DNA from 4 places in the Vibrio sp. VPAP30 genome. Region 2 is predicted to be linked to each of the others. Evidence: predicted binding sites of a transcription regulator. Region 2 holds the regulator's gene; each other region holds the start of a gene.
What was found. Region 2 encodes CRP, which controls carbon source genes, mostly activating them, when cyclic AMP is high. Its sites were predicted from a motif close to TGTGANNNNNNTCACA; they were not measured.
Positions count from the first base shown of each region.

Region 1: a site for CRP is predicted at 2,923-2,938, ahead of gltB (glutamate synthase large subunit). Genes of this name have one in related genera too.
Region 3: a site for CRP is predicted at 6,421-6,436, ahead of recB (exodeoxyribonuclease V subunit beta). Genes of this name have one in related genera too.
Region 4: a site for CRP is predicted at 6,369-6,384, ahead of ZX61_RS19105 (NupC/NupG family nucleoside CNT transporter). Genes of this name have one in related genera too.

Region 1 is NZ_LBLS01000008.1:164,787-173,163, reverse strand. It holds gene gltB (glutamate synthase large subunit) at 1-2,679, opposite strand, end outside; gene ZX61_RS01250 (TIGR01212 family radical SAM protein) at 3,218-4,165, shown strand; gene ZX61_RS01245 (sensor domain-containing diguanylate cyclase) at 4,229-5,977, shown strand; gene arcB (aerobic respiration two-component sensor histidine kinase ArcB) at 6,104-8,377, shown strand, end outside.
Region 2 is NZ_LBLS01000019.1:179,807-188,183, reverse strand. It holds gene ZX61_RS08625 (hydrolase) at 1-659, shown strand, start outside; gene ZX61_RS08620 (YheU family protein) at 700-912, shown strand; gene ZX61_RS08615 (phosphoribulokinase) at 993-1,862, shown strand; gene crp (cAMP-activated global transcriptional regulator CRP) at 2,105-2,737, shown strand; gene ZX61_RS08605 (DUF1338 domain-containing protein) at 2,983-3,774, opposite strand; gene astD (succinylglutamate-semialdehyde dehydrogenase) at 3,959-5,416, opposite strand; gene astA (arginine N-succinyltransferase) at 5,452-6,471, opposite strand; gene ZX61_RS08590 (aspartate aminotransferase family protein) at 6,670-7,884, opposite strand; gene ZX61_RS08585 (aminodeoxychorismate/anthranilate synthase component II) at 8,287-8,377, opposite strand, start outside.
Region 3 is NZ_LBLS01000043.1:113,048-121,424, forward strand. It holds gene ZX61_RS20850 (efflux RND transporter permease subunit) at 1-671, shown strand, start outside; gene ZX61_RS20855 (LysR substrate-binding domain-containing protein) at 725-1,612, opposite strand; gene ZX61_RS20860 (TDT family transporter) at 1,717-2,685, shown strand; gene recC (exodeoxyribonuclease V subunit gamma) at 2,769-6,227, shown strand; gene recB (exodeoxyribonuclease V subunit beta) at 6,535-8,377, shown strand, end outside.
Region 4 is NZ_LBLS01000038.1:292,376-300,752, forward strand. It holds gene arsB (ACR3 family arsenite efflux transporter) at 1-516, shown strand, start outside; gene ZX61_RS19080 (EAL domain-containing protein) at 554-1,387, opposite strand; gene ZX61_RS19085 (GFA family protein) at 1,649-2,041, opposite strand; gene ZX61_RS19090 (mechanosensitive ion channel family protein) at 2,071-2,922, opposite strand; gene ZX61_RS19095 (DM13 domain-containing protein) at 3,063-3,530, opposite strand; gene pepT (peptidase T) at 3,607-4,836, opposite strand; gene ZX61_RS19105 (NupC/NupG family nucleoside CNT transporter) at 5,032-6,240, opposite strand; gene ZX61_RS19110 (hypothetical protein) at 6,778-7,224, shown strand; gene ZX61_RS19115 (hypothetical protein) at 7,346-8,266, shown strand; gene ZX61_RS19120 (carbonic anhydrase) at 8,300-8,377, opposite strand, start outside.

The sequences.
Region 1 (8,377 bases), on a different contig from region 2:
AGAACCGAATGACATCGCACCTGTTGCGAAACGCTTAAGGATGTTTTCGATTGGCTCGACTTCTGCTAGCGGGATTGAACCAGCTGGGTTTTTAACAAAATCTAGCTGGCTACGCAGTGTTGCTGCGTTATCGCCTTGATCATCAACTGCTTTCGCGTATTCCTTGAACTGGGCATAATCTTTGTTGCGAGTCGATTCTTGCAGTAGTGAAATTGTCTCAGGGTTAAACAGGTGTTTTTCACCACGCTGTTTCCACTGGTAAACACCACCGACATCAAGAACTTGTACTGGAATTTCACGTGTAGGGTAACCAATGCGATGACGCACTAGTACTTCTTTCGCGATATCGTCAATCGTTAGACCTTGGATGCGTGAAACCGTACCTGTGAAGTACTTATCGACAACGGACTTGCTGATACCTAGCGCTTCGAAGATCTGTGCTCCGTGGTAAGACTGTAGCGTCGAGATCCCCATCTTAGAGAAGATCTTCAGTAGACCGCCGTTGATAGACTTACGGTAGTTCTCAAATAGATCACGAATATTTGTTTCAGGATCAAGCTTCTTAGTGCGCTGCAGTTCAACCATAGTTTCGATAACTAGGTATGGGTTAACAGCGTTAGCACCATAACCGACAAGCGTTGCGAAGTGGTGCGTTTCACGTGCATCACCTGTTTCAACCACGATATCACACTTGGCACGTAGACCTTTACGGATCAGGTGGTGGTGAACAGCACCAACGGCCAGCATAGCTGGAATCGCGGCGTGGTTAGAGTTAACGGCACGGTCAGTTAAAAGGATGATTGAGTAACCATCGATGACTGCATCTTCAGCATACTGACAGATACGCTTAAGCGCGCGCTCTAGTTTACCTTCGTCTTCGCTTGCTTGGAAAACAATGTCTAGCGTCTTGGCTTGAAGGTGTTCGTTATCAATCGCACGCAGTTTCTCAAGCTCAGAGTTAGATAGAACTGGAGACTCAAGCTCTACTTTTTGACAGTGCTGTGGTGACTCAGCAAGCAGGTTCTGATCTTTACCTAGGTAAGTGTTCAGAGACATAACCATGCGCTCACGAATCGGATCGATAGGTGGGTTGGTTACCTGAGCAAATAGCTGTTTAAAGTAGTTCGAAAGATGTTGCGATTGGTGCGAAAGAATCGCTAGCGGCCAGTCAGCACCCATTGCTGAAAGTGGCTCTTTGCCATCCTTCGCCATAGGTACGATGATTTCGTTAACTTCTTCTGAACTTACGCCAAATGCTTGCTGCTTGTGCAGTAGCTTCTCTGGTGATGGTTGGTTGAATTCGTTACTTGCATCAGGCAGCTTCTTCAAACTCAGTAGGTTTTCTTCAACCCACTTTTCGTATGGCTGCGCTGATGCAATGCCATCTTTCACTTCTTCATCAGAAATGATGCGGCCTTGTTCTAGGTCAGCAACGAAGATTCGACCTGGTTGTAGACGACCGCGGAACTCAACGTTCTCAGGCTCAATCTCAACAACACCAGACTCAGAAGCCATCACTAGGAAGTCATCTTTGGTCACTGTGTAGCGAGAAGGGCGTAGACCGTTACGGTCAAGCGTCGCACCTACTTGAACACCGTCAGTGAAACACACCGATGCAGGGCCATCCCATGGTTCCATTACGTTTGCGTGGTATTGGTAGAACGCGCGACGAGTTGGGTCCATGTTTTTGTTTTCTTGCCATGCTTCAGGGATCATCATCATCAACGCATGTGGCAGGCTGCGACCAGATAGGACTAGGAGCTCAAGTGCCATATCGAAGTTAGATGAATCCGAGCTACCTTCCTGACAGATAGGCAGTAGCATGTCGATCTCTGCTTGAGTAAACAAGTCAGATTCAATGATCGCCTCACGAGCTTTCATCCAGTTCAGGTTACCGCGAACTGTGTTGATTTCACCATTGTGAGCAATGTAACGGAAAGGCTGAGCAAGACGCCAGCGTGGGAATGTATTGGTAGAGAATCGAGAGTGAACAAGCGCAAGCGCACTCACCATTGTTGGATTCTGTAGATCTAAGAAGTATTGAGGTACTTGCTCTGTCGTTAGCTGACCCTTGTACACCACTGTCTTGTAAGACATTGAGTTGATGTAGAAGTCATCACCAATATTCGACACGCTTTCTAGACATACGCGAACAGTGTAATTTCGCAGTACGTAAAGCTTACGCTCTAATTCTTCAGGCGTAATACCTGGCCCGCCAGAGACAAACACATGCTCAAATTGAGGCTCGGTGCTTAGAGGATCTGCGCCGATCATTGAGTTGTCAGTTGGTAGAACGCGGTAACCAATAACGTCTAGCTCTAGACGCTGTGCATTACGTTCTAAAATATCGCGACATTGCGCTCGTTTGTGTTCATCTTTGGGGAAAAGTACAACACCGACACCGTATTTCTCAAAAGAGGGTAGCTTGATAGCAAGCTTTACCGTTTCTTCTAACAGAAATTCATGGGGCTTTTGCAATAAGATACCTGCACCGTCACCACTGCACGGGTCACAACCTTGACCACCACGGTGTTCCATACGGGCTAGCATATCCAGTGCCTGAGTAACTACTTCGTGTGATTTACGGTTTTTAAGGTGAGCAACAAAACCGATACCACAAGCGTCATGCTCCAGTTCCGGAGTGTATAGACCTTGGGCATTTTGCTCTCTATCTACCATAGATACATCCTTCCAGTTCAATAGGCGCAAATGTGCTAGTCGAAACTAGTTCAGTTCTACGTCCTGTCCTTTATAATTTTGATTCGAAGTCAGCCTAGGTTGGCGACTTTGATTCCTTTCCGTATCTCGCAGAAAAATATTGCGAGAAAAACAATCCTTGGTGGAATCCCGTTTTTTAGCATCACAATCTAGTGATTTATATAGGTGGGAGTGGGATAACACCGACGTTTCACCGAGTTTTTATGTAACTAAAATCACAAAAAACAGCGAAATCTGTAAGTATCCTACAATTTAGTGAGGATGAAATGCAATCAAAACTCGATGCTGTTGCCCACTTTTTTTGGGTTATAAATGAATATTATGTTTAACTTTTGCGTAACAATCTGAGCGAGGCACGTTATTTTTGCATGTTTATTGATATTGATTAATGCTTCGCTTGTTTGAAATCGTTACTTTGCCTCCTCCATTTTTTTCATAATTGTAATTAAATTACACAGATCTTAATGAGATTTATTTCGATTCGGGTAAGAGGTCAATAATGCAGCTTCATGAGTTGGTCAATACCATCGGACAAGATTTACAACGTCGCTACGGTGAAAAAGTCCATAAGCTAACGCTTCATGGTGGATTTAGCTGCCCTAATCGAGATGGCACAATAGGTCGAGGTGGCTGTACGTTTTGCAATGTTGCTTCATTTGCCGATGAACAAGCTCAGATCAAAAGCATCCAAGACCAACTGACAGACAGGGCAGGAGAGATTGATCGTGCCAAGCGTTATCTCGCATACTTCCAAGCCTATACCAGCACATATGCCGAAGTTCAGGTGCTTAAGAATATGTACGAAGAAGCGCTTAAAACAGCCGACATTGTTGGCCTCTGTGTCGGTACTCGGCCTGACTGTGTGCCAGATGCCGTTTTAGAGTTACTGTCAAGCTATGTAGAGCAAGGTTACGAAATCTGGCTTGAACTTGGATTGCAAACGGCGAACAACCGCACTCTTAAGCGTATCAATCGCGGTCATGACTTTGAGTGCTATGCGGAGATCACTAAGCGCGCTCGTGCACTGGGGATCAAGGTCTGTACTCATCTTATCGTAGGATTGCCTAAAGAGACCCGAGAAGACAATACTGAGACTTTAAGCAAGGTGCTTGATGTTGGGACCGATGGCATCAAACTGCATGGATTGCATATTGTTGAAGGCAGTACCATGGCTAAGGCATGGAAAGCGGGCAAATTAGACGCCCCTGATCTAGAGGGATATGTTGCGATCGCGAGTGAACTGATTCGCATGACGCCACCAGAAGTGGTTTACCATCGAGTCTCTTCTGCAGCTCGTAAGCCGACACTACTTGCTCCACTTTGGTGTGAGAATCGCTGGCTTGCTATGACGGAAATAGGCCGAACACTTAATCGTGAAGGTGCACAGGGGTCATTAACAAATCAGTCATTTATATATACAAAACCAATATTAAAGGCTGATTGTTGAGCAATAAGCTGATATCTTTTATACACTTACAAAGGTGTAATAAAGATAGGTTTGAGAAGCTGAATGGAACAAGTATTAGTTTGGTTGTGGGACACCTCCCACGGGCATGGATTTGATCTTGTTGTCATTTTGCTCTCGATCATTACCGTTGCTGTCATTTACACCCGACACCAAACTCATTTAACGCAATTACTGCGAACAGCCCCCATTGCACTGCTTTTAGTCGATAGTAAAACGGGGGAACTAAAGCTGGCTAATATCGTAGCCAATCAAGTTCTAGGTGTGCGTAAGGTTGGCAAAAGTTACCTGTTACCTGAAGTAGTGACTCCTCAATTTATTCTTTCGATCTTGTCTCCCAAGGCTGATGGCATAATTACCGAACAGAAACTTAGTTGGCCGATATCAGAAAGTCGCGTCATCAAGTTAAATGTCACAGGTCGAAAGACTACTTATCGTCGACGCCCAGTTTGGTTACTCTATTTCACTCCCTACCAAATCACAGATCTTGAATTGAAGAAGGAAGTCGATTCACTTTCAATGATCAAAAGCGCTTTTGATAATTTGTCTGAGCTGGTGTTTATAAAAAACAATTATGGCGAAATCATTTCAAGTAATCGCGCTTTTCAACGTTTTTGGAATAACAGAGAAGAGGAAGGGGCAGCAGATATTCAAAGCGTGATTAAGGGGAGAGCGAGTAAACGTAGCTGGACGACCAACCCCGCAGGAAGAAGTTGTCTACTAGAGAGTTACCAAAGTGTTTTGATCTCACCAGAAGGTGAAAAAATTGGCACATTAGGTATTAGCCATGATGTGACTGACTGGCATGATATGCAGCAAAATCTACGTGACGAAATGGAGAAACGTAAAGATACTGAAGTGGCTTTGGCACAAAGAGATACCATATTACAAAATATCCTAGAGTCTAGCCCTGACTCTATTGGGATCTTCAATGAGAATATGGTTTATCAAGCATGTAACCAACCTTTTGTTAAAGCGTTAGGGATATCAGATGTCGATGAGCTGATTGGCAAGCGATTGCAAGATGTGATTCCAAATGAAACTTATGCCCGCCTGTCTGAAACAGATAAAAAAGTACTCTATGAGGGTAAGTCACTGCGTTATATCGACCGTGTTATAAGCAGTAATGGGCAATACACTTGGTATGATGTGGTGAAATCTCCATTCAGAGATCCAGCTTCAGGGACCAATGGCGTGCTTGTGATGGCGCGTGATGTTTCTGAGCGATATTTGGCTGAGCAGAAACTTGAAGAAGCGAACCAGGAGTTAGAACGGTTGAGTTTTATTGACGGTCTGACTCAAATTTCAAACCGTCGCCGTTTTGATGAACAACTGGAAACCTTATGGTATTTGCACACCCGTGAGCAGCAGCCGCTAACGGTTATGCTGTGTGATATTGATGACTTCAAAGGTTATAACGATCTATATGGACATCAACGTGGTGATGATGCTTTGATTAAGGTTGCGGAAGTGTTCAAAAAAGTGCTCAGCCGTTCGAGCGACTGTGTTGCTCGCTACGGCGGCGAAGAATTTGGTTTTATACTGCCCAATACCACCATCGAAGGTGCGTTACTTGTCGCAGATAAAATCCATCAAGAGGTGAAAAATCTGGCGCTCGAACACGAATCATCACTCGCTTCTGATTTAGTCACCGTGAGTATTGGATTAGTTTCTATTATTCCACAACGTTTAGATCCTAGTGACTCCATTGTCGCTTTAGCTGACAGTGCCTTATATCAAGCGAAAGCAAATGGTCGCAACCAAACCTGTGTGCATCACACATCCGAAAATTAACCTCCAACTGCTCGGGATTATTTTCGCCGTCATTGGTGAAAAAAGGTAGTATGGCTTAGACCTGTCTATGCAAGGCAAGCCTTTGTTTAGATTGCTGTTGCTTTGTTTTACCTTTCGGAGCTGTCAATGAAGCCGATTAAAAATCTTGCCCAATACTATGTCGACTTGCTAGTTAAGCTGGGCATCCTCCGTTTTTCAATTCTCCTTGCTCTCGCCCTAGTCGCTTTAGCTGTTGTAGTCCAAGTTGGTATCACCTTAGTCTTAAGCGGACATGTTGATGATATTGATATCGTTCGTTCTGTTTTCTTCGGTCTTATTATAACCCCTTGGGCGGTCTACTTTTTATCTGTGGTTGTAGACCAGTTAGAAGAGTCTCGCCAAAGATTGTCTAAGTTGGTGTCTAAACTCAAAGATATGCGTTCTCGAGACCAAGAGCTAAATCACAAGCTGCAACAAAATATTGCTAAGTTGAATCAAGAGATCGAGGAACGTATCAAGGCACAAGAAGCCCGTGAAGAGGCTATGAAAGATCTTGAAAATGAAGTCTATCAACGTGAGAAAACGCAAGTCGAGTTAGCTGAAAGAACCGCGTTACTCCGTTCATTTATTGATGCTTCACCCGATCTTATTTATTACCGTAACGCTGATGGTGTTTTCTCGGGGTGTAACCGAGCTATGGAAGAGTTAACCGGAAAAAAAGAGAATCAATTGGTCGGATTAACGCCGTGGGATGTCTACAGTAAGGAAGTTGCTCAGCAGATTGTTGATACTGACCAGAAAGTATTTTCAGACAACCAAGCGCTTACCTATGAGCAGTGGCTTGAGTATCCAGATGGTCGCCGCAACTACTTTGAATTGCGAAAAGTGCCTTTTTACAGCAAAGATGGTCGCCACTTAGGTTTAGTCGGTTTTGGCCGTGATATCACCGAGCGGAAGCGTCACGAAGAGTCGCTTGAAAAGGCGAGCCGCGATAAGACCACCTTTATATCTACCATTAGTCATGAACTACGAACGCCGCTTAATGGCATTGTTGGCTTAAGCCGAATGCTACTAGATACTCAGCTCACGTCTGAGCAGCGGAACCATATGCAAACCATAAATGTCAGTGCGATCACTTTAGGGAATATTTTCAATGACATCATCGATATGGACAAGTTTGATCGCCGTAAGCTAGAGCTTTATCCCTCTGCGCTGAATTTCGAGGAATTTGTCGCTGAGATGGAGAGTATCTCGGCATTAATGGCGTCGCAAAAAGGACTCCGATTTGATTTAGAGCGGCTGAGCGAGTTGCCAACGGCTATTGAAGTCGATGCCACGCGTCTGCGTCAGGTTCTATGGAATCTGATCAGCAATGCAATGAAATTTACCAAAGAAGGTGGCGTAGTAATGACCGTTAGCTCTGAGGTAGATGAGGAATACGCACATATCACCATGGAGGTCGAAGACAGTGGGATTGGTATTCCTGAAGCGGAGTTGGATAAAATCTTTGCCATGTATTATCAAGTCAAATCGGGTAAAGACAACCTTCACGCTGTTGGTACAGGTATTGGTCTTGCAGTTTCAAAACAGCTGATCAACATGATGGATGGTGATATTACCGTTTCTAGCGAAGAGGGCTTTGGTAGTACGTTTACGGTGACGATTCGCGTGCCTCTTGCTGAGTGTGAACAGTCAACCGTCGAGACCACCAGTAACTCCCAAGAACTTAATATTTTTATGGTCGAAGATATCGAGCTCAATATTACCGTTGCCCGCTCTTTACTTGAGAGTATGGGACATGAAGTTTCCGTTGCGATGACGGGGATGGAAGCTATGGAAATGTTTGACCCAGAAATCTACGATCTTGTGTTCCTCGATATTCAATTGCCAGATATGACAGGTTTTGATGTCGCAGAGTATTTCAGACGTACTTACTCTGACTTACCACCATTAGTTGCCCTGACCGCCAACGTGCTTAAAAATAAACAAGAATACCTTGATAAAGGGATGGATGACGCAATCAGTAAACCGCTCTCGGTTACCGCTGTACAAGATGTGTTGGCCAAGTTTACTCAACAGCCGGTGACTGAGAGGGTTGCTGAAGTGGTGAAAGAGGAGATGTCTGTCGAAGGGGGAGAAATCTATTCACGTTTGTTAGATCTAGACATGCTTGAATCCTATGTCGGCATTGTGGGCTCTCAGCCCGTCCTTGACAGCATTACTATGTTTGAAGAAATGATGCCTGACTATCTACAGGTTTTAGATTCCAATATGATTGCTAAACATCAAGAAGGTATTGTTTCCGAAGCGCATAAGATTAAAGGTGCGGCAGGTTCTATCGGATTAAAGCACATTCAAAGTGTCGCCCAGAAAGCGCAATCACCAGATCTACCAGCTTGGTGGGAAAATATTGATGATTGG
Region 2 (8,377 bases):
TTGCCCGCGCCTATCACTCTGGTGAAGTAGAAGATGCACGTTTGTTCCTTGAGCAGCTTGATTCGCTGTTCCCACAACAAACCAAAGTGGCAGTCGGGATCTCTCTGGGTGGTAATATGCTGGCGAACTACCTAGCTAAATTCAATCAAGAGCCTTTGATTGATGCTGCGACCATAGTCTCTGCCCCACTGGATCTTTCTGCTTGCTCTGAGCGTATCGAACAGGGTTTCTCCAAGCTGTATAAAAACTACCTGCTGTCGTCACTGAAAAAAAGTGCGCTGCAAAAACACCACCTGTTAAAAGGTGAGCTTGGTTTGAGTTATCAGCACATCAAACGTGTTACTAAGCTGTACGAGTTTGATGATCTGATTACCGCCCCACTTCACGGTTTCAAAGATGCCGAAGATTATTACCAGCGCTGCTCGGGAATCCATCGCCTTAAGGAAATCACCCTACCAACCCAGATCATCCACGCGAAAGATGATCCGTTTATGACTGACGCTGTCATCCCTAAATACGTCTTACCCGATAACATTGACTATCGACTATTCGAGCAAGGTGGGCATGTCGGATTTGTCACTGGCAGTGCACTAAAACCAAGGTTTTGGCTCGAAGAAGCTCTTCCATCTTACTATGAAAGCTTGGCTGTTTCGGCCTAACCCATCACCTGCGTCTTAATCATAAAATAAAGAGGTATTTATGATCATTCCATGGCAACAAATCGAGCCAGAGACATTGGAAAATCTCATTCGAGAGTTTGTACTACGCGAAGGGACAGACTACGGAGATGTTGAAGTGTCACTGCAAGATAAAATTGACCAGATACGCACACAGTTGGAGTCTGGTGAAGCAGTTGTGGTATTTTCAGAGCTGCATGAAACCGTCGATATTCAACTTAAGCGAAAACTTTAACGCATCGCATACAGTGATTAGCCACTAAAGCGTGCTATAGTGGTTTTCGTTTAAAGGATTAGATTACGACAAGGTTTGTCATGTCAGCAAAACACCCAATTATTGCGGTGACTGGTTCATCAGGCGCCGGTACCACAACCACTTCAGAAGCATTCCGCAAGATGTTCAACATGATGAACGTCAAACCCGCATGGGTTGAAGGAGACAGCTTTCACCGCTTCACGCGCCCTGAGATGGATGTCGAAATCCGTAAGGCACGAGAGCAAGGTCGCCATATCAGTTACTTTGGCCCCCAAGCGAACGACTTCAATGGCCTTGAGGAATTCTTCCGAAAATACGGCCAAGAAGGTATTGGGCAAATTCGTCGTTACCTACATACGTTTGATGAAGCTGTTCCATACAACCAAATGCCAGGCACCTTTACGCCTTGGCAAGATCTACCAGAAAACTCCGACGTGATGTTTTATGAAGGCCTGCATGGTGGTGTCGTCGATGGCGAGGTCAACGTATCTCAGCATGTTGATTTTCTGATTGGCATGGTGCCTATCGTTAACCTTGAATGGATTCAGAAATTCGTCCGCGATACGCGCGATCGAGGTCATTCGCGTGAAGCTGTGATGGACTCTATCGTTCGCTCAATGGATGACTATCTGAACTACATCACACCGCAGTTTTCTCGCACTCACATTAACTTTCAACGCGTACCGACCGTAGATACATCTAACCCGCTCAACGCCAAAGGTATTCCGAGTTTAGATGAAAGTTTTGTTGTAATCCGATTACGAGGAATTAAAAACGTCGATTACCCATATCTACTGGCAATGATTGATGGTTCATTTATGTCACGTCACAACACAATTGTTGTGCCAGGCGGCAAGATGAGTTTTGCAATGGAGCTTATCGTACGTCCGATACTCCAACAGCTCATTGAAACGGGTAAAATTGGCTAAAACTCACAGCTAGAACACGATTACTTTTCATACCGTGATCATGTGCACAGTTTTGCGTACTAAAACCCCAGTTGTACCCGATTAAAATCAAGAAATCGTTTTCGAAAAAGGATACTATTTCTTACCGAAACACAAGTTGGCTTGCAGCATTTGTAAAGTGCTCTTATCCTAGTAGGTCTTGATTAAGGCTTAGCTAAAATATGGAAAGCGGCAAGCGTACCCTGCAGAGGAAGTGAGATATTATGGTTCTAGGTAAACCTCAAACCGACCCAACATTAGAGTGGTTTCTGTCACATTGTCATATTCATAAGTACCCTTCAAAAAGCACGCTTATTCACGCGGGCGAGAAGGCTGAAACTTTGTACTACATTGTTAAAGGTTCAGTAGCGGTTCTTATTAAAGACGAAGAAGGTAAGGAAATGATCCTTTCTTACCTAAACCAAGGTGACTTTATCGGTGAACTTGGTCTATTCGAAGAAGACCAAGAGCGTACAGCATGGGTTCGTGCTAAATCTCCTTGTGAAGTTGCGGAAATCTCGTTTAAGAAATTCCGTCAACTTATCCAAGTAAACCCAGACATCCTAATGCGCCTTTCATCGCAAATGGCAAGTCGCCTACAAGTGACTAGCCAAAAAGTAGGTGACCTAGCATTCCTAGACGTAACTGGCCGTATTGCTCAAACGCTATTAAACCTAGCGAAGCAACCAGATGCGATGACTCACCCAGATGGCATGCAGATTAAGATCACTCGTCAGGAAATCGGCCAGATCGTTGGCTGTTCTCGTGAAACAGTAGGTCGTATTCTGAAGATGCTAGAAGAGCAGAACCTAATTTCTGCCCACGGTAAAACAATCGTTGTTTACGGCACTCGTTAATTTCGATTAACCGCTAAAATTTTCAAAGCCACCAATGGAGACATTGGTGGCTTTTTGTTTATCGAGAATCGAGAATCGAGAATCGAGAATCGAGAATCGAGAAAATTATGGCTTATTAAGGGCTCGTTTTGTCAAAACCTTGAGGACTTAAGGCTCCATCGCATCACCATTAGACCCCACCCTCTCGAAAGGCGCAGCCCGTTCTAAACTCTCGCAGGGCGAAGCCCGAATCTCGACTCTTATCTCTACCCGTTAGTACTTTCGAAGATCTTATCAGCAGAGGCTGCAACAAACCCTGGGTAAAGTTCACCATTACTCATTGGGTAGCGCTTAGCAAACTCGTAGAAGCCACCAGGGATAACCTCACTGCCCTCAGTAAAGGTCACCTCGACCTTATCAGCCATAGTTGACGATTGCTCTAGCAGCACATCTGGAGAGCCTTTCACTTCACCACCAAACTCATTGATGGTAAAGCCGGAATCGCGTAGATGGTCATTGACACCTTTTACTTCTTCAAACGCATTGAGCTGATTGACGCTTACGGTAAAGTGATTAGCACCATAACCATGCGCTGCCAGCCAAGAAGCGTACTCACTCTCTTTAGCTAGCGTCTGGAAGTCAGCAAAGCTAATGTCCCACAAACGACCACCATACAAGAACTCATGACCTTTTAGCTTACTGGAGTCTAACTGCTCGACAAGTTTAGCGACGATAGCTTGTAGCTGTGCAGAGCACTCTTCAACTTTCAGTTCGCTGATAAATACTTTCGGCTGTTTTGGATCTGGGTGCTCAAAGTGTTTAGCCACCAGCTTCTTACTCTCAAACACATAGTCACCGCATGGCTTGTAGCCTACGTCTAAGAATGGTTGTGCAAGCGTAGCAATGCCCAGCGGTTCTACATTGAAAGTACGCAGAGCAATGTGATCATTGATCAGCGCTTCATCTTCTTGCAGAAGTTGGTGGACTTGTTCAGCAGAGGGACATAAGCGTTGAATATAGTCATTCCATAACTGTTGGAATAAAACATCTGGCGTCATAACGCCTCCTTGTAAGGGTGGTTTACGTAAATGGAGTATCAGTAGTTATATGTCTAATTATAAAAAAGGCCATCTAACCAAATGTGTCCAGAAAGTTTGATTAGATAGCCTTCAACCTGTGACGTTTAAAATGCCTCCCGGCTCGGGGAGGCTAGAAGGGAAATCCCTAAAATTTAATTATATTTTATAGTTCTACACCTGGGCTTAAGGTCGCAGGAAGAAGTGTTTCTCCCCCTTCCATCGAAGCCATAGGGTAAGCACAGTAATCTGCTGCGTAGTAAGCACTTGGGCGTAAGTTGCCCGATGCACCCGGGCCACCAAATGGCGCGTCACCGCTTGCACCTGTTAACTGGCGATTGCGGTTTACGATGCCTGCGCGAATATGGTCAACAAAGTACTCCCATTCGCTATCGTCAGTAGAAACTAAGCCTGCTGATAGACCAAAGCGAGTATCGTTGGCTAACTCAACCGCTTTCTCTAAACCTTGATAACGAACCACTTGCAATAGCGGGCCGAAGTACTCTTCATCTGGCAGCTCTGCAATCGCGGTAACATCAATGATGCCTGGTGTTACAAACGCGGCTTCTCCGGCTTTAGCTTCAATTAAGCTCTCGCCACCTAGCGTTTGTAGATTTGCTTGAGCTGCAAGAATAAAGTCAGCAGCGGCTTTAGAGATCTGAGGCCCCATAAATGGTGCAGGCTCAGCAAATGGCTGATCGACACGAATCTTATTGGTTGCTGCAACTAGCTTGCTGACCATTAAGTCACCTTTGTCACCCACTGGAACATACAGGCGACGTGCACAAGTACAACGTTGACCTGCACTGATAAACGCAGACTGAATGATGGTGTAGACGGTCGCATCTACTTCTCCGTAATTTTCAGAGATCACCATAGGGTTGTTACCGCCCATTTCGAGCGCTAGCATCTTGCCCGGTTGACCTGCAAATTGCTTATGCAGAATATGGCCCGTGTTGGCACTACCTGTGAATAGCACACCATCTAAGCCTTTAGAATCAGCCAGCGCGATACCAGTTTCTTTAGCACCCTGCACTAGGTTGATCACCCCTTTCGGCAGACCAACTTGATCCCACAGTTTCATCGCAAACTCACCCGTTAACGGTGTTTGCTCTGACGGCTTAAATACCACGGTATTACCTGCCAGTAGCGCAGGCACGATATGACCGTTTGGTAGGTGTCCTGGGAAGTTATATGGGCCAAATACCGCCATTACGCCTAATGGGCGATGACGAAGGACGATTTGGTTACCTGCTGCCTCACGCTGAGCTTCACCGGTGCGGTCATGGTAAGCTCGAATTGAAATCGCAATCTTACCCGCCATCGCCGCCGCTTCAGTACGTGTTTCCCAAATTGGCTTACCGGTTTCTTTAGCGATGATTTCAGCAATTTGCTCGCTGTTCTCTTTTACCTTTTCCGCAAAAGCGAGAACGATCGCTTCACGCTCAGCAAAGCTTAATTTCTTCCAACCAACGAATGCACTGCGTGCCGCCGATACCGCTTGCTCAACTTGCTGCGGTGTTGCGCTGTCGCCTTGCCAGATAACTTCATTGTTGTATGGGCTTTGTGAGTTCATCGACTCACCTTGGCCTGCAACCCATTCGCCCGCAATCCAATGTGTCATAGCTTGTTCCTTGACATTTTCCTTAATACAAAGCTCTATTGAGCCAACATGCGAACGAATTCGCCTTCGTTAACTTTGAGGGCATTCGCCACTTCAGGAGACAAAATCACTGAATCTGAAGCCTGATCGTAAGCCGCTTTCGCAGCAGTTGCGCGGAAGTCTTCAAACGACGTGTTTGAAATTAGGTAGTCTTGAGAACTGGTGTGTTCCGCAACAGTCACCTTCGCTCTGAATGAATGACGAACCGACTCGATATTGCGTACATCACACTCAACCGTTGGGCCGCCATCAAAGATATCGACATAGTTACGGCAAGTGAAACCTTCTTTTTCCAATAGGCGTAAAGCAGGTTTGGTGTTTTCATGAACTTGACCAATCACCGCTTGAGCTTCTTTACTCAATAGGTTGATGTAGATTGGCAGTTTAGGCATAAGATCCGCGATAAAGCCTTTCTTACCGATACCCGTTAGGTAATCCGCCATAGTAAAATCAATCGAGAAGAAATGCTCTTGCAGCCATTGCCAAAACGGTGAGTTACCTTCTTCATCCGATACACCGCGCATCTCAGCAAAAACGGTTTTAGAGAATCTTTCTGGATGTTCTGCCATCATTAGAAAACGACACTTCGACATCAGTCTGCCGTTCAAACCTTGGCGGAAAGACGGTCTTAAGAACAGAGTACAGATTTCACTGCAGCCGGTGTAGTTATTACCAAATGTCAGCAGTTTAACCACATTGTTAACACCCAGCTTAGCCGATGAGTGAACAATGGTACTGATATGGTAAGAGTAAAATGGCACATCCCAACCAATGGATGCTTCAATACCGGTACAACCAGCAACTTCGCCAGTTTCGCTATCAAAGCCAACCATTAGGTAGCCTTCATCACCCGGCTCGTTTACGTCCGGCTTGGTAAAGCTATATTCTGAATGGGTAATGCGATTGGTTAACAGTTCTTCGTTAACCGGTAGAGATGTAAATCCATGACCTGATTCTACTGCGCATGTATGTAACGCATCGTAATCCGACATTGCGATAGGGCGAACAACCAGCATCAAAACTCCCTCCTGATGTAGTGAGCGCTAGCACTCATTGGTTATCGTTTTTTACTTTCACTTTTGTCATTCCCTACACTAAGGAACGAACGTGATAGGGAATCTCTCAACACGATGCGAGAGATCCCCAACTCGGTCGTGCCTCCCTCTTGAGGATGACACTGTTTATATCGATATGAGTACTAGACTAGGTATTTCTTATTTAACTAGCGTCGCTAGAGCTTTATCTAGTCGCGCTAATCCTTGATTAATTTCTTCCGTGCTGATCACTAGTGATGGGGTAAAACGAACCACGTTTGCACCAGCCACTAGAACCATGAGACCTTCTTTGCCAGCAGCCACTAACACATCACGTGCGCGACCTTGCCACTCATCATTAAGCGCAGCACCTAAAAGAAGACCTTTGCCGCGAACTTCCGCGAACATGTTGTACTTATCATTAAGCTTAGCTAAACCGTCACGGAACAGGGCTTCACGCTCTGCAACGCCAGCCAATGTTTCTGGTGCACTGACGACATCAACCACGGCTTCAGCGACTGCACACGCTAGTGGGTTGCCACCGTAAGTCGAACCATGAGTACCGACTTTTAGGTGCTTAGAAAGCTCAGTAGTGGTTAGCATTGCGCCGATAGGGAAACCACCACCTAAAGACTTAGCCGTGCTTAGGATGTCTGGCGTAACACCCAAACCTTGGTATGCGTAGAACTGACCAGTACGACCGTTACCTGTCTGTACTTCATCAAAAATCAGTAGGGCATTGTGCTTATCACATAGCTCGCGAACCGTCTGAACAAATTCGTCAGTTGGAGATACAATACCGCCTTCGCCTTGCAGTGGCTCCATCATGATGGCACAAGTGCGATCAGAGATATGCTCGCGCAGCGCTTCAACATCATTGTATGGTAGGTGAGTCACATCACCTGGTTTAGGACCAAAACCGTCAGAGTACGCCGCTTGACCACCGACGGTTACGGTAAAGAAAGTACGGCCGTGGAAGCCTTGTTTAAATGCAATGATTTCAGATTTTTCAGGGCCAAACTTATCTACCGCATAACGACGCGCCAATTTCAGCGCTGCTTCATTTGCCTCGGCACCCGAGTTAGCGAAAAAGACTTTCTCAGCAAAGCTGACTTCAGTGAGCTTTTTTGCTAAGCGAAGAGCAGGTTCGTTGGTCATTACGTTACTCAGGTGCCAAAGCTTCTGACCTTGCTCAGTTAACGCATTTACCATTGCTGGGTGACAATGACCTAGACAGCTCACGGCGATACCACCGGCAAAGTCGATGTATTCCTTACCTTGCTGATCCCAAACACGAGCACCCTCGCCTTTTACCGGAATCATTTCCATTGGGTTATAACAAGGTACCATTACCTCATCAAACAAACCGCGTTCTACGTTATTTTCTACAGTCATTGCACATTCCCTCTTGATACCGCATGCATAGCGAATATGGTGTCCTTACTTCTATTCAATGAAATAAGATATTGTCTTGCTATAAAGCAACCACGGCATTGTATTTACATTTAATTAACCATTTCAATAGTGATTTATTCTTTTTAGTGCCCGCTATGGAGTCTGATAGTCACTACCTCTGAGTATTTATGCATCACGCCACTTGTTTTATGAAGCAATATATTCTTATAGCTAAGATAAGCTATGGTTAATCATAGTTTGGATAAGGGCTGCGGCGTAGGCAAGACAAACTCTGCGCATACTTTTTCACAAACTATCCGCATGGTGAATTATGAAAGAAATGTTAAGAAAGGTGATCTAAGTCAGGCTTTAACCAAACAAAAAACGGTCAAAGGTAGCGTTTTAAAGTGGCTTTCGAGCCAAAAAGTTAGCGAGGACCTGATGACCTTGCTCTGTTTTAATCGACTCAGGATGAAACTGCACCGCATCAATC
Region 3 (8,377 bases), on a different contig from region 2:
TGCCGGGGGTTAGCTCTGGTGAAGCGCAGGCAGCGATTGAAAAGATTCTTGCAGAGACGTTGCCAATCGGTATGACCTACGAATGGACGGAGCTCACTTATCAGCAAAAACTTGCCGGTAATACAGCAACCTTAATCTATCCATTGGTGATTTTACTGGTGTTCTTAGTACTGGCAGCACAGTACGAGAGTGTGCGTTTACCTATGGCGATTATTCTGATTATTCCAATGACGCTGTTGTCAGCGATCAGTGGTGTGATCTTGTGGGGAAGTGACAACAATATCTTTACCCAAATAGGTTTGATTGTATTGGTTGGTTTGGCGACCAAGAATGCAATTTTAATTGTTGAGTTTGCCAAGGAATTGCAGGACAGAGGTCGTACAGTCATGGACGCAATCTTAGAGGCATCTCGCCTACGTTTGCGCCCGATTCTGATGACATCTATCGCCTTTATTATGGGCGTGGTTCCTATGGTGTTCTCAACTGGCGCAGGTGCCGAAATGAGACAAGCGATGGGCATTGCCGTCTTTTCCGGCATGATTGGTGTCACTGTGTTTGGACTCCTGCTCACTCCGCTGTTCTACTACGTACTGGCAAAACGTGGCCAACAGAAGAAACAAGCAGATGAACACAATATTGCACTTGAACCTGCAAATGAATCCACTGTCTGATCCCGCTCATTAGGATTCTTAGGGCAACTCTGGTTATTGGAGTTGCCCTTTTTTTAATCCCATTGATGGCAATATTCGATAAAGGATTTGAGCAATGGGCTCTGATACTTTTCTTTATGCACCAGCAACCAGTAGCGCCTTTTCATATCCAAAGAGAGTTTAAGTTCTACAACTCTACCAGCGGTTAACGCCGGCTGAGCCGCGAGTTTTGATAAGCAACCTAATCCAAGCCCAGCAGAGACACTGTTAATCAAAGCTTCTGTTGTGTTGAGCTGGAATGACTCATGCCACTGTTCAATACGCGGAGCAATAGCGCGAAGGAAAAACTCTCTCGAACCTGAACCTGGCTCGCGTAAAATCCACTCACTCTCTTCCAAATCACCAACACTAAACCTTTGTCTATTTGCCAATGGCGAATGAGGGCAGCAGATCACGCACATCTCGTCTTGGCTGAATTGGGTGGATATAAGCTCGGGGTGCAGTGTTTTACCTTCAATAAGTGCAAGATCAAGCTCATAGTCGACTAACTTCTGACAAATCAAAGCAGAGTTGGAGATAAACAAGCTTTGCGAGTGGTGATTGGTATGGCGGCGAAAGTCACTAATTAGATAGGGCGCAACTTGATTACCTATGGTGTCACTAGCCCCAATTCTTAGTTCACCAGTTAATGTTTGGTCATTATCAAATAACTGCTCGATATCTTGCGCCCGCTCAATGAGTTCGTCCGCTAAAGGCAGTAGTTTCTGCCCTTCTTGATTGAGGATAAGTCGATTATTGACTCTATCGAACAATGAATGACCGATTTGTTTTTCTAGCTCTGACAGCGCCATGCTGACTGCCGCCTTGGACAGAAACAAGGCTTCTGACGCTGCGGTTAACGTGTCATGTTGTGTAATTGAGATAAACACTCTGAGCTGTTTTAGAGATATATTCGCGGCCATAGCTTCGTTTAGATTGTCTGAACATATGTTCTAAATAATTAGATATTATCGAACACTTGGCAAGCGTAAACTAGCTCCATGGTAAGCAAACTAGGTAAATAAAGATGATTAAAGCAGCAAAAGCAAAAGTGATGGGTGCACCTACTCCTATGGCAGGCTTAGCGCTTGGTATTGCCAGTTTAGGATGGTGTTGGGAAAATGCTGCTCCATTCCATGGTTACGCTCAGTGGAGTGGTGCGGCAATCGCAAGTGTATTACTGGCTGTTCTAGCGGTAAAATTTCTCGTTCATAATCATCTATTGCGTGAAGACCTAGCTCACCCTGTCGTGGGTAGTGTTGTACCAACGTTTGCGATGGGCACTATGGTAGTTTCGAATTCTTTAGGGCACTTTTCCCCTTTAGTTGGAGACTTACTTTGGCTGTTTGCGGTTGGTCTTCACATTGTGTTTCTAGTCAGCTTTATCTACCACAGAGCGCAAGAGTTTGAATTGCACCATATGGTACCGAGTTGGTTTGTACCACCTGTAGGCATCATAGTGGCTGATGTTTCTTTCTCAGGTAACCCTGTTTTGAGCCATATTGCAGACGGCGCGCTATTGTTCGGAATGGTCGCTTATGCAGTGATGCTGCCAATGATGATCTATCGTTTTATGTTTACTCATGAGATTCCAGACGCAGCAAAACCAACCATGGCGATCATGGCAGCACCAGCCAGCCTGTCGTTAGCCGGGTATTTAACGGTAACGGCCGATCCTTCACCTGTGATCATAGGTCTATTATTTGGCATTGCGATTTTGATGACAGCAATTATCTACTTGGCTTTCTTTAAATTACTCAGACTGCCATTCAGCCCAGGTTACGCTGCATTTACCTTCCCAATGGTGATTGGTTCAACAGCGTTGTTTAAACTTGCCACATGGATGGAGACCATCGGTGTTGCAGTAAAATACGTCACTCAAGTGCACTACCTTGCCGTCTTAGAGCTCGTAGTAGCGACTCTAGTGGTCAGTTACGTTGCACTTCGTTACCTGCATTTCTATCAGCCTCACAACTTAACAGTGAGCAATGCGTAACCTTTTAGCCTAGATATTTTCTGATACGATATGCACTTATGCTAATCTGAGCGCAATAGCGGCAATATTAGTGTGAGTGCATTTTGTTTACTGTCTACCATTCCAACCAAGTCGATGTCTTAAAGTCACTTCTTGTTGAGCTCGTTCGTCTCAATCCATTAGAAAACCCTTTCGATAAAGAGCAGATCTTGGTGCAAAGCCCGGGGATGTCCCAGTGGTTGAAGATGGAGCTAGCTAAAGAGTTTGGTGTAGCGGCGAACATTGATTTTCCTCTGCCTGCGACATTTATCTGGAATATGTTTACAGAGGTGCTGCCAGATGTACCAAAACGCAGTGCCTTTAACAAAGAGTCGATGACATGGAAGCTGATGCACATCTTGCCTGGGCTTTTGAGTCAAGTTGAGTTCGAGCCACTTAAACGCTATCTAGAGCAAGACGAAGACGGTTCCAAGCTTTACCAACTCTCAGAGAAAATTGCCGACATCTTTGATGGTTATCTGGTTTATCGCCCAGAGTGGATTGCCAGTTGGGAAGCGGGGCAAACCGTGTTGGAGCTGGAAGATGAGCACCCTTGGCAGCCGATTTTATGGCAAGCGCTCTACGATCATACAATTGCCTTAGGTCAGTCACCTTATCATCGTGCTAACCTGTACGAACACTTTATCGATACCTTGGAAAACTTTCAGGGCAGTTTTGAACATTTGCCTCAGCGCTTGTTTGTGTTCGGAATTACCTCACTGCCGCCACGTTATATGGATGCTCTTAAAGCCATTGGTGAGCATATTGATGTCCACCTGATGTTTACCAACCCATGTCGTTACTACTGGGGCGAGGTACGAGACAGAAAGTTCTTAGCGCGTTTAGCAGCAAAACACCGTAAACATGTGGTGTGGAATCAAGACCACTCAGAGCAACAGGGCGAGAGTGAGCAACTTAAAGGTTCGATTGAAGACAACGTGCTTGATGAGCTGCATACCGATGCGGTGGGTAATAGCTTACTCGCGTCAATGGGTAAGTTGGGACGCGACAACATGTATCTTCTCTCGCAGCTAGAGTCCCACGAGATTGAAGCCTTTGTTGATGTCGAGCGAGACTTATTGCTCCATCAACTTCAAGCAGACATTCTCAATCTTGAAGAGCATCAAGATGATCATCAGTTAGAAACCAGCTCGCATAAACAAGTGGTGCAACTAGGTGATAAATCACTCACGCTGCATGCATGCCATAGCCCAATGCGTGAAGTGGAAGTCTTACATGATCAGCTATTGGCGATGTTTGATGCCGATCCAAGTTTAAAGCCACGCGATATTATTGTAATGGTGGCGGACATCAACGCCTACAGCCCCGCTATTCAAGCCGTGTTTGGCAACGCACCCGGTGAGCGATTTATCCCTTACTCTATTTCTGACCGTACCGCCGACCAAGAAAGCCCAATCCTTAATGCATTTATGCAGTTGGTCAACCTGCCAAACACCCGTTGTTTGGCGTCTGAGTTACTCGAACTGCTTGAAACTCCAGCGATCTTGGCTCGATTCGGCTTAACGGAAGATGAGTTTATTTTAGCCAAACAGTGGGTAGAGGAATCGGGTATTCGCTGGGGATTGAATGCGACCACAGGACAAGAGTTTGATTTACCTGAAACCGCACAAAATACTTGGCAGTTTGGTATTGAGCGTATGTTACTTGGTTACGCTATGCCAGAATTAGCAGGGTTGTTTGAATCAAGGTCAGGGGCGCTTTCACCTTACAATGAAGTGCAAGGAATGGGCGCGGAGTTAGCGGGCAAGCTGGCGCACTTTATTGAGGCGGTCAGCGATTACCGACACAAACTGCTACAAACTCAATCAATTGATAGTTGGCGTGAAATACTAACCTTGCTGCTGGATGATTTCTTTAGTGTTGAACTGGAAGGTGAGGCGGCGCTGAAGTCGATTCGTGACACCTTAGCCAATTTAAAAGAGCAACTGACTGACGCAGCCTTCGAGCAATCATTATCTCCGGCGATTATTACCACCTATTTGAACAACAAGCTGTCAGGGACGCGGATCAGCCAACGCTTCCTTGCTGGGCAAGTTAACTTCTGTACTTTGATGCCGATGCGTTCTATTCCATTCAGAACGGTTTGCTTACTGGGCATGAATGATGGTGTTTATCCACGTTCTATGCCGCCAGAGGGCTTCGATCTGATGAATGGACGAACCAAACCAGGGGATCGCTCTCGCCGAGATGATGACCGATACCTATTCTTAGAGGCCGTGCTGTCTGCACAGCAAACGCTATACATCAGCTATGTTGGTCGCTCAATCCAAGACAATACTGAGCGTGTGCCATCGGTGCTGGTTTCTGAGCTAATGGAGTATTGTCACCAAAATTACTGCCTAGATGGAGATGAGGCGTTAGCGAGTGATGAGTCTGGAGAAAAGCTGCTAGCAGTACTCATTGCTCACCACTCTATGGTGCCGTTTAGCGCAGCAGCGTTTGTTGGTGAGCAGTCAAGTTATGCTAAAGAGTGGCTGCCTGCGGTGAATAGATTAGGCCAGGTAAGCGGTGAATTTAATCGACAACTGCAAGATTACTTACTCGATGCCACTTACCCATTAGAGCTGGATTTAGTTGAGCTGCAACGCTTCTGGCGTTTACCGGTGCAATACTTTTTTAATCGCCGCTTAAAAGTGATGTTTGAGCCACCGCTTCCGGTTATGGAAGATGACGAACCTTTTGTGCTCAATGGCTTAGAAAGCTATCAAATGCGCGACAGTTTATTGGATAGCTTACTCAAACAGCAGCTTTCTGGTGGTCAAGATAGCAAGGGTGTGATTGAAAGCTTTGTTAAGCAGCAACGTGCGCAAGGGAAATTACCGGTTGGCGCATTTGGGGATATTGAATTTGAAACTAACCGAGTTCAAGCGCAGGAGCTGGTGGAAAAGCTGACCTTCTTATGTGGCAGCGAAGATAATGACCTCGAAGTAAAACTGACATTTGATGTCTTAGGTGAGGATAAAAAGATCAACCTAACTGGCTGGCTGACACAGTATTATCAGTCGGGCTTGATTCGCTTTCGCAGCGGTAAGATTCGCTCACAAGACTATCTGTCCGCGTGGATAGACCACCTAGCTATGTCGGCGATGGGCATCAGTAAGCGCACCCATATGATTGGTTATGATCGCAAGGAAGGGGTTGTTCATCTTATCTACCCTGAAATTGCAGACCCTAGCTACGCTCATAGCTTGTTATCTGAGCTGATTCGTTTGTTCTACCAAGGCATGACCGAGCCGTTGTGCTATTTCCCGAGAACTGCATTAGCTGGTGTTGAAGCGGGATTCAGTCGTGGCAATTGGGCAGATGATGAAGAGAAATCACTCAAGAAAATGGCCGATACATTTAACGATAGCTTCATGGCCGCAGGTGAAGGCAATAACCCTTACATCTCGCGTATCTGGCCAAGTTGGAACGACAGTTTAGCAGCGCAGGCACGTACTATTACAGCATTGGTACTGCAAACCCCTCGACTTGAGGTAAAGACGAGTGAAGACGCGCAATAGATCAGTTTAGTGGAAAACAGGTTGAAGGAAAGTAGGTGGCCGCCAGTAAATCATTATAGTGTAGGGCGTTCGCTGTACGGCCACAGGTCAGAGGGACCATTATTCTGTCGGTTTGTTGCAACTTGGCTGCTTAGACAAGCTCGGAGTTGCTCAACACATGGCGCGCATAGTAGCGGTTAGGGAACGAGCCTACCGTGAGAAAGATCTCATAAAGTCCCAAGTTTTTAGGGATTTATATTAATAATAATCGTTTTAAAGTCTGGATCACATTTGGATCTCGGTTTTTCATACAAAGGGCAAATATTTTATGACAGCAACGTCAATGGTTACTCCGCTTAATGCCATGACTTTTCCCTTGCACGGTGCACGATTAATTGAGGCATCGGCGGGTACCGGTAAAACCTTTACTATCGCTGGCTTATACTTAAGGTTGCTTCTCGGTCATGGTACATCCGAGACCAAGCATCAGCTGCCGTTGACGGTTGATCAGATTTTAGTGGTGACATTTACGGAAGCGGCAACCGCAGAACTCAGAGACCGAATCCGCGCTCGTATTCATGATGCTCGTCTTGCCTTTGCCCGAGGCAAAAGTAGCGACCCTGTGATTGAGCCTTTACTTGATGAGTTCAGTGACCACAAACAAGCCGCAGAGATCCTTTTGCAAGCGGAAAGGCAAATGGATGAAGCCGCGGTTTATACCATCCACGGCTTTTGCCAACGTATGCTAACCCAAAATGCGTTTGAATCAGGCAGTCGCTTTAACAACGAATTTGTGACCGATGAGAGTCATCTTAAAGCGCAGGTTGTAGCTGATTACTGGCGACGTAATTTCTATCCTTTACCGCTTAATTTAGCAGGAGAAGTGCGCCGAATCTGGAATGCCCCCTCTGATTTACTGCGCGATGTGACTAACTATCTGACAGGTGCACCACTTAGCCTGTCTGTCGCGGCGATGAGTGGAAGTTTAGCGGACTTACACCAACAAAATCTAAAGCGTATCGATGAATTGAAATCGTTATGGCGAGAGCATCAGGATGACTTTTTTGCCCTGATTAGTGACTCTGACGTCAACAAACGCAGTTACAGCAAAAAGTCTTTACCGACTTGGCTCGACGCGGTCAATGTGTGGGCATCAACGGAAACAACGGGTTATGACTATCCAGACAAACTGGAGAAGTTTGCGCAAAATACCTTGGTTGAGAAAACGCCGAAAGGCACCGCGCCGCAGCACCTTGTTTTTGAAGCAATTGATGCTTTCCTTGCTGCGCCAATTGGCCTCAAAGCACCAATGCTTGCCCATGCGATTGAACATTGTCGTGTGATGTTGGCAAAAGCCAAACAGCAGAAACAGTGGCTCTCTTTTGATGACTTGCTGACCAATCTTTCTGCCGCTATTGATGGTGATGAATCTGAGCTACTTGCAGAGCGGATTCGGACTCTCTATCCAGTAGCTATGATTGATGAGTTCCAAGATACCGATCCCCTTCAATACAGCATTTTTAGCCGTATCTACTTGAACAACCCTGAATGTGGTTTGTTCATGATCGGTGATCCTAAACAGGCAATCTACGGCTTCCGTGGCGCAGATATTTTTACTTACATCAAAGCGCGTAATCAGGTTTCGTCGCACTTCACTCTAGGCACTAACTGGCGTTCTAGCGCGGATATGGTTAGAGCGGTAAACCAGATTTTTGACTTGCCTTCAAGCCCGTTTATTTACGATAAAGATATTCCATTCTTGCCTGTCGACTCTAGCCCCTACGCGGATAAACGTATTTGGACTATTGGTGGTCAAAAGCAACCCGCTCTCACTTACTGGCTGCAAGATGCGGAGGAAAAGCCTCTGCCTAAAGGCGAGTATCTTAAGGCAATGTCTAAGGCAACCGCAGATCAAATCCAAACGATTCTCACTGCTGCGCAAAATGAGCAAGCGTTCTTTATGGATGGTAAAGAAGCAGATGGCAAAGATGGTCATCCTATTCAGGCTGGTGATATTGCGGTATTGGTGCGAACCGGTAATGAAGGTCGTATGGTGAAAGAGGCACTAGCAAAGCAAGGTATTGCGAGTGTTTACCTATCAAACCGAGACAGCGTGTTTACCTCGCTTGTCGCCCAAGATATTCAGCGTCTATTGCAAGCGGTGCTGACAC
Region 4 (8,377 bases), on a different contig from region 2:
TTTAATGTCGACATCTCTATGCTGGATATTGCTGAGAGCGTCTTGATTTACTTGGGTATTCCTTTCTTAGCAGGTTTTCTTAGCCGTAAGTGGTTAACTGCGCTAAAAGGCGAACAGTGGTACAACGAGCGGTTTCTTCCGCGTATTTCGCCAATAACTTTAGTGGCTTTACTCGCAACCATCATTTTAATGTTTAGCCTAAAAGGCGAAATGATATTTGAATTGCCAATGGATGTTGTTCGAGTCGCTATCCCTTTATGTATCTACTTTGTCCTAATGTTTTTTGTTAGCTTCTTTGTTGGTAAAAAAATGGGCATCGATTACGACAAGAACGCGTCAATTGCATTTACTGCAACAGGAAATAATTTTGAACTTGCTATAGCCGTTAGCATTGCGGTGTTTGGATTAAACTCTGACCAAGCTTTCGCTGGTGTTATTGGTCCTTTGATTGAAGTGCCAGTCTTGATAGCACTCGTAAATGTTGCGCTAAGAATGAAGAAGAAGTATTACGCTTAAACTAAAGAAACAAGGCTGGCATTAGCGTCAGCCTTGCTCAAGTTGAAAGTAACGCGAATGCTTCGTCAAATGGCATAGGCTTGTAGAAGTAGTAGCCTTGAACTGATTCAATACCTAAGCTTGAGACAAATTCCAACTCTTCGCTCGTTTCTATCCCCTCTACGACAATCTCAGCGCTTGACAGTTTGACTAAATCGGTGGTCAAACGCAGTATTTCACGACCATTTTTGTTTGTTATGTTTGATACTAGTGAGCGGTCAATCTTGACCTTATCGTATTGATAGCTGATAAGGTTTCCGATCGTCGAGTATCCAGTCCCGAAATCATCAAGGGCAATACTAATTCCAGCACTTTTTAACTGATTGAAGACCTCTCGAATTTGACTCTCATCTTGTATCAAGACATCCTCTGTTACTTCAAGTTCTATCTGGTGATAACCCAGACCACTGCGCTCAATCATATCCAAAACGGAACTCGCAAAGCCTTCAATTAAGAAAGTTTGGGGAGATACATTGATCGAGAGTTTAAATCCACATCTCACTCGTTGCGTCGATATCTGCGCTAAAGCGTGATTTATAACCCACATATCAAGCACTGGTATCAAGCCGAGCTTTGCAAAACTGGTTAGAAACGTTGGTGGCGTAATCTTTCCGCTATTTGCTCTATGCCTAAGCAATACCTCCATGGATACAATGCTCCGAGATGCAACATTTACAAGCGGTTGAGAAAACAAAATGAATTTGCCTGTTCGTTGCAATGTTTGAATATGGTGATGTGCGAGTGTTTCGTCATCACTTACTCGAGACAGAGTGTTAATAGCTCGGCTAAGTTTGAATGTCGACGTAAGATTGCAATGCGTGTGTTTGTTCATTAAGGAATTAAGCCAAATGGTTTAAGTTACAGTAGTGCTCAATAAAGCGATGTGTTGCCAATGACACAGGTATTCCTTAATGAAGTGGCTTTATTCGTTTGCTGTGTTCAAACTGATAGTCATAGACCACTAAGCTCATACGGGCAACTGAACGCACCATACTCGGATTATAGGGTAAGTTCTAATTAAACATTTGAATGTCACGATAATAATTGCTTATCGATAAGCTTGGTGACTAATGGGTTAAGCCACCATGATTTTCTAGCGGTCAGCTGGGTGATTAACACCATCATTGGTGACAACGTCACCTAAATCAAAAGGGTTTACTCCCTCTAAACAGCCGACATTGAACCCGTACTCATCCGGTGACGATCGTCTTTGGTGATGTGTGTATATTCCACAATTAGAACAGAAAAAGTGCTTTGCGGTATGAGTGTTAAACTGATAGAGCTTAAGCTGATCTTCACCCTCAAGTATACGAATGCCATCAAGTTTAACTGAGGCTACAATTGCCCCTTTCCTTCTACATATTGAACAGTCGCAACGCCGGGGCTTCTCAATTCCATTCGGTAAATTTAGCTCGAATTTAACGGTGCCACAGTGGCAACTTCCTTTGTGTATGTGTTGTATGATGGTGTTCCCTACCTTTTTAATCATAATTCCCTCTTTGTGGATTACTGTGCTTACTCGGTTTCTTTAGTAATAGGAAAACGCTCGCTGTATAGCTGCATAAAGTCGGCGCGAATCTCTTGCTCTAAGTGTGTTGCTTTATCGGTTGGACAAAACAGCATAAAGTGGACGACCTGTTCCCCAGTGCTTCCGCTAGTAATATGAATGTGAGGCTCAGCTCCGGGCAAATCTACCCCGGCATGCTTTTCAATAACCGCGTTATAGCGTGTTGCGACGTCATAAAAGTAGCCAGTATGACTTTCAATTCTTTCAAGCATTTCAGGTATGATTGGGTAGAGATTAACGAACTCAGGGACAACAACAGAGAAATCATGATATACGTAGCGCTTCATGAAGTTGAGATTTTTTACTGGGTAGGTAAAGAACATGCTATTAGGTAATGTGGCTGTCTTCCCCGTGTAGTGGTATTGCCCGTGGTGCAAATCGATTTCTTGGATGACGGTTGCCATCATGTTGTGTTCGATAACTTCGCCACATATCTTCCCTACTTCTATCCAATCACCAATACGAAAAGAGCGAGAACTCGCACGCTGAATAGATCCGGTGAAACAGAGGATAATCTCTTTAGACGCCACGACAATCGCAACGGCGATGGCTGTAACAGAGAGCGCAAACTCATTTATTTCTGATTGCCACAGAACAAAGAGCACAAGCACAGTCATGATAAATGTGCCATTTTTGGTCCGAGACATCCAATTTCGCTGCTCTTCAGAAACGAAGTCGACGTCACCACGAATCATAGAAAGGATGATTCGACGAATTAAAGAAATCAAAACAATGATCAGTGCTGTAAAAACGAGTTTGTGAGTTAGAAGAAAATCGACTACGGCTTGTACTTTCTCCACGCCCTGCTCCTATTTGCTAAAAAGGGGCAAACGCCCCTTAACTTGTTGATTCAAAAACTAGTCGTCTAACTTCCCACACGCGGCAGAATATTTCTACTGTATTGGTCGCAAGATGAGTTGAATATCGTGTTTCCTCTCAGCTATCTATATCTAGCCGATGTAATAAATTCGCCAAAGGTTTCACACCAGACAATAACGGTATTGTAATCATTAATCGGAAAACCCTGCGGTAAGGTTACGGTAAATCTATCAAAGCTCTTGACTTCACCTACACGAACCATTAGTTCTTTTTGTGCGTTAAAGTCGGCTTCTGTTTCAATGAATGATGGAGAAAAGTAGAGTTTGTAATCAGGACCAGGTGCGAGCTTTCCAATAAACGCTACTTTTTCGGCACTAATGGAGACAGATCCTTCTCCCCAATGGAGAAAGTCACTGTCTTTACGATCCTTTTGAAATGAAGCGTTATAAATAGCGTTATTGGTAACGGTTTGTACCTCATTCATGCTTGGTGATGTCGGTTGAATAAGGATGGGCAACGCATAAATTCCAAGAGCGAAGCCCAATCCTATACACGAAGAGTGCGTGACGAGTAAGAGGAGTTTTTTCATCCAGATATCCACTATAAAAATCAATTCTAATAAATGTATATGATTTTCTTTGAAATATCAGGTGTAGGTAGTACGTTTATTTGTATTTGAGCGCCGTTTTCTCTGCAAGAGTCACGATGACCTTCACTGCCTGCTCCATTCCTTCGATTGAAATAAACTCATGAATTCCGTGGAAGTTGTAGCCACCGGTAAAGATGTTTGGGCAAGGTAACCCCATAAAAGAGAGTCTTGCGCCATCTGTACCACCACGAATAGGTTTGATTTTCGGCTCAACATCACAAGCAATCATTGCCTGTTTTGCTAGTTCGATTACATGAGGATAAGGTTCAACTTGTTCTTTCATATTGAAATAACTATCTGACATTTTGAGTTCAACACGGCCGTGTTTGAGTTTTTCATTTAACTCTGCGACTTTATCGATCATAAACTGTTTGCGTTTTTCTTGTCCTTCACGATCAAAGTCTCGAATGATATAGCCGAGTTCGCTTCTTGCCACCGACATTTCCGCTGACTTCAAGTGATAAAACCCTTCATAGCCTTCTGTCGCCTCAGGTGTCTCTTCGGCAGGCATCATTACTTGGAACTGAGCTGCAATGTTCATAGAATTGACCATTTTGTTTTTCGCAGTTCCAGGATGTACGTTCACACCATGGAAAACGACGTCTGCGCTGGTGGCATTAAAGTTTTCAAACTCCAACTCACCGACTGGGCCACCATCAATGGTATAGGCCCACTCCGCACCAAATTTTTCAACATTGAATAGATCAGCACCTCTACCTATCTCTTCGTCTGGAGTAAAGCCAATACAGATGTCTCCGTGTGGAATATTGGGGTGATCGATTAACTCTGCAACAGCAGAAAGAATCTCTGCAATTCCCGCTTTGTTATCTGCACCAAGAAGCGTGGTTCCATCAGTGGTGATAAGGTTATGACCGTGTAACATATGAAGGTCAGGATATTGTATCGGAGAAAGGACTTCATCCCCTTTACCAAGTGCAATATCACCACCTTTGTAGTCATCAATTATTTGTGGTTTTACATTTTCACCGGATGCGTCAGGTGCAGTATCCATATGAGCAATAAAGCCAATAGCTGGCACCGGATAATCGACATTGCTTGGCAGCCTAGCCATAAGGTAACCATTGTGGTCTAAAGAAACATCCGACAAACCAAGTTCAATCAACTCTTGCTTAAGAAAATGTGCAAAAGTAATCTGCCCTTCACTACTTGGGCTTGCAGGGTTTACAGGATTTGATTGAGTATCAAAGACTACATAGCGCAAAAAACGTTGAACTAATTCATTCATAACGAAATCTCTTATTATTTTGATTGTGAAAGTGCGAACTCAAATCATCCTACGCTTTCTATTTTCGGAGATTTTGCTGTAAATCAGGTTTTAAGCGATCACTGCAATGCATCGCATAAAATTAAGTTTTTTAGATTTTGGATATAAAAAAACCGAATAGTTTCCTATTCGGTTTAATCAAAGAAAGTGTACTTTTTACAGTAGGATAAAGATACCCGCTAAACAAGCACTCATTAGATTAGCAAGTGTTCCAGCAAGCACTGCTTTAATGCCTAAGTTAGCTACCTCAGAACGGCGCTCTGGGGCAATAACACCGATTGAGCCAAGTTGAATTGCGATTGAACCAATGTTGGCAAATCCACACAGAGCAAAAGTAACTATAACTTGAGAGTGTTCTGATAGCATGGCTTTATGCTCAACAAAGTCAATGAATGCAACAAATTCGTTCATTACAATTTTCTGACCAATGTAAGAGCCTGCCATAAGCATTTCGTTCGAAGGTACACCAATTAACCAAGCTAATGGAGAGAACAGGTAGCCAAATAGAGCTTGCAGTGTCACACCCCCAAAACCAGCCACTTCACCTAGGCTTTCTAGTCCAGTATTTAACATTGCGATCACGCTGACAAAGGCAATCAACATAGTACCCACTGCAACAGCGACTTTCATGCCGTTCATTGCACCGCTTGCGAGGGCATCAATAACATTGCTTTCTTGCGCTTTGTCCATTGCAATGTCTGATTGATCGATTGGCGTTTCACGCTCTGGAACAATGATTTTTGCCATCATTAAACTACCAGGTGCCGCCATAAAGCTTGCCGCAATCAGATATTTAAGTTCAACACCTAAACCTGCGTAACCACCTAACACACTACCAGCGACCGACGCCATACCGCCCGCCATAACAGCGAACAGTTCCGAACGAGTCATTTTAGAAAGGAAAGGACGAACAAGAAGTGGGGACTCGCCTTGAGAAAGGAAAATATTACCAGTGGCGACAAGTGATTCAGCTTTGCTTGTACCTAAGAATTTTTGGATACCACCACCAATAAACTCGATGACTTTTTGCATGATCCCAAGATAGTAAAGTGCAGAGATAAGAGCACTGAAGAAAATGATGATAGGAAGAACGCGAACCGCAAAGATAAAACCAGTGTTCGCTAGATCACCAAATAAGAAGCCAATACCTTCGTCGGCAAAACCTAGTAAGCTAGAAACACCACTACTTAGGCTAGTTAACGCGGATTGTCCCCAAGGTAAGTAAAGCACTAAAGCGGCAAAGCCCACTTGAAGCAACAGCGCACGCGACACTGTTTTCCAGTTAATTGAACTACGACTTTCCGAAAGTAGAACCGCACACAAAAGTAGTGCGATTACACCGATTAAGCCAAACAAAACATTCATTAAAGATTACCTCTACAAGCATTGAATAGGTAGCTGGTCCGGTCCGTGGGGTCATTCACCATTCCCTGTGACGGCTTGTATTGGTAGAGCTGCAACTCTCAACCGGGCGCAAAGTATAGCGCCATATATGAGATATTCATCACATATTTTTACGCAAACGTTCAACTGCTCAATCAATAGACAGAATGTTGGATGAATAATGAGTTTCACACCAAATAGTTTCAGTTGGCCACTTTATTGAATAGGCATCTTGTTGCTATGAATCATTGAACCAAGATCACATATTTAGTTAATATATATTACAAATACAATAATTAGGTTTGCACTTAAGGGGAAAAGACCTAGTTTTAAATGAGAATTCTTAACGTACTTTTTGGTAGCGACATAGATTCTCTAACAACGTCAATGGCTAAAATTGCAAACACAACGAAGTTTGGCCCCGCTGTAGCGCGGGGCTTTTTTGTTTCCGAAGCCAAGTAGAAAATTCTAAAGAAATGGTTAGAATACTCGCCATTCATAAATTGTCAGAGTTACCGGATGCAACGCGATTACACTTATCACTGCTTATCTCAAATGCTACGAGAAGAGTTAGAAGAACTAAGCTTGAGAATGGTTCACCGTTTAGTACCAGAAGAGTCAATGACAGAGCTTTTTACTTTTGATTTAGATGAGACAGAAGACGAAGATAAGCTTCAAGAAGCACAGTTTGATGCGATGTTGCGTATGAATGCCATTGCGCTTAGTGAACTCCCTGCTTTATTTGAAGAGTCAGAAAGTAAACAACAAAATATCATACGTATGCAGCGCCTATTATTGTGGCATTTCTACTCTGTTTCTTTCCATCTTGAACGTGCGATACCTCTTGAGACACATTGCAACCACGTAGAAATTATAGTCAAGCAGGCACCAAAGAATGCTCTTGAATGGGTCACTACACTGACCGATCTGCTACGCCAATACTCGCAGATAGCACAAGGTTCCTAAACAAATCGTCAACCGTTTACCGTTGGCGTTGTAAAATTATCACTTGAATACGTTAAAACATTGACCATTTAAATGTGTTTTAGACATACTCAAACTTTAAACCTCAGAATGTATTAATGAATTGCGCTACCTAATTCTAATCTCTACCTTCTTATCTACTGCAACGTACGCGGACGGCAAAGTAGATTACTCCGATTGCCATAGTCAGCCAGATAGTGCTCAAATCCTCGATTCCGCTTTTAACTATGTAAATACCAAGCTTTGCGAGCCTGCGATTTGGTTTGATAGTTTTTTCGTTGATGAGCGTGTAGACCAAGACGCTCGTGCTGGCAGTACTGTTCGTTGGAGAAATGATTTCTCTTATGTGGAGGGTGAAGGCTACAAGTTTAAGACTCGATTCAAAGCGCGCTTTCATTTACCTAAGGTAACCAAACGACTTAAGGTGGTTTTCGAGTCGGATGAAGAAGATGATTTATTCGACTTGTTTCCGCAAACTAGCGAAGATGCCGAAAATACTCTTGGTCTTAGATACGATTGGCTAAGTAAAGAACGCTATAGTTTCAACGTTAAGGTCAATGCAAGACCCGGTATCGAAGGACGTTTTCGCTATACATACTCTATCAATGATGAATGGTTGCTGCGCGTTACTCAGAAGTTGTATCAGAAGAAAAGCGTAACGGGTGAATCTACCGATATTGACTTAGATTATTCAATCAACCGCGACTTTTTGCTTCGCTGGAGCAATTACGCTCAGTGGGAAAGCGATATCAAAGGCTGGGAAGTGGGTACAGGGCTTACACTCTATCAGCATGTTTCTGACCATCAGGCACTTAGTTATCAATTAAGTACCACGGGAACTAACCGACCTTTTCATTACGTTACGAACACTCACGCCTCCGTGACTTATCGACAGAATGTATGGCGAACTTGGCTGTTTTACGAGTTGATCCCTGAGTACAACTGGAACCGTGAAGAAGATACACAAAGAGAAGGTGAAGCAAAAATGACGTTTAGATTAGAAATCCTGTTCAATAATATTTAGCGCCAGAATAATTGCTGGCGCTATAAGCTTTTGCTATTCGTTTTCTAGTACTACACGTGCGTTTTGTGCTTGAATAGGTCGATTGTTTTTCCCCATCGCTTGTTTAAATAG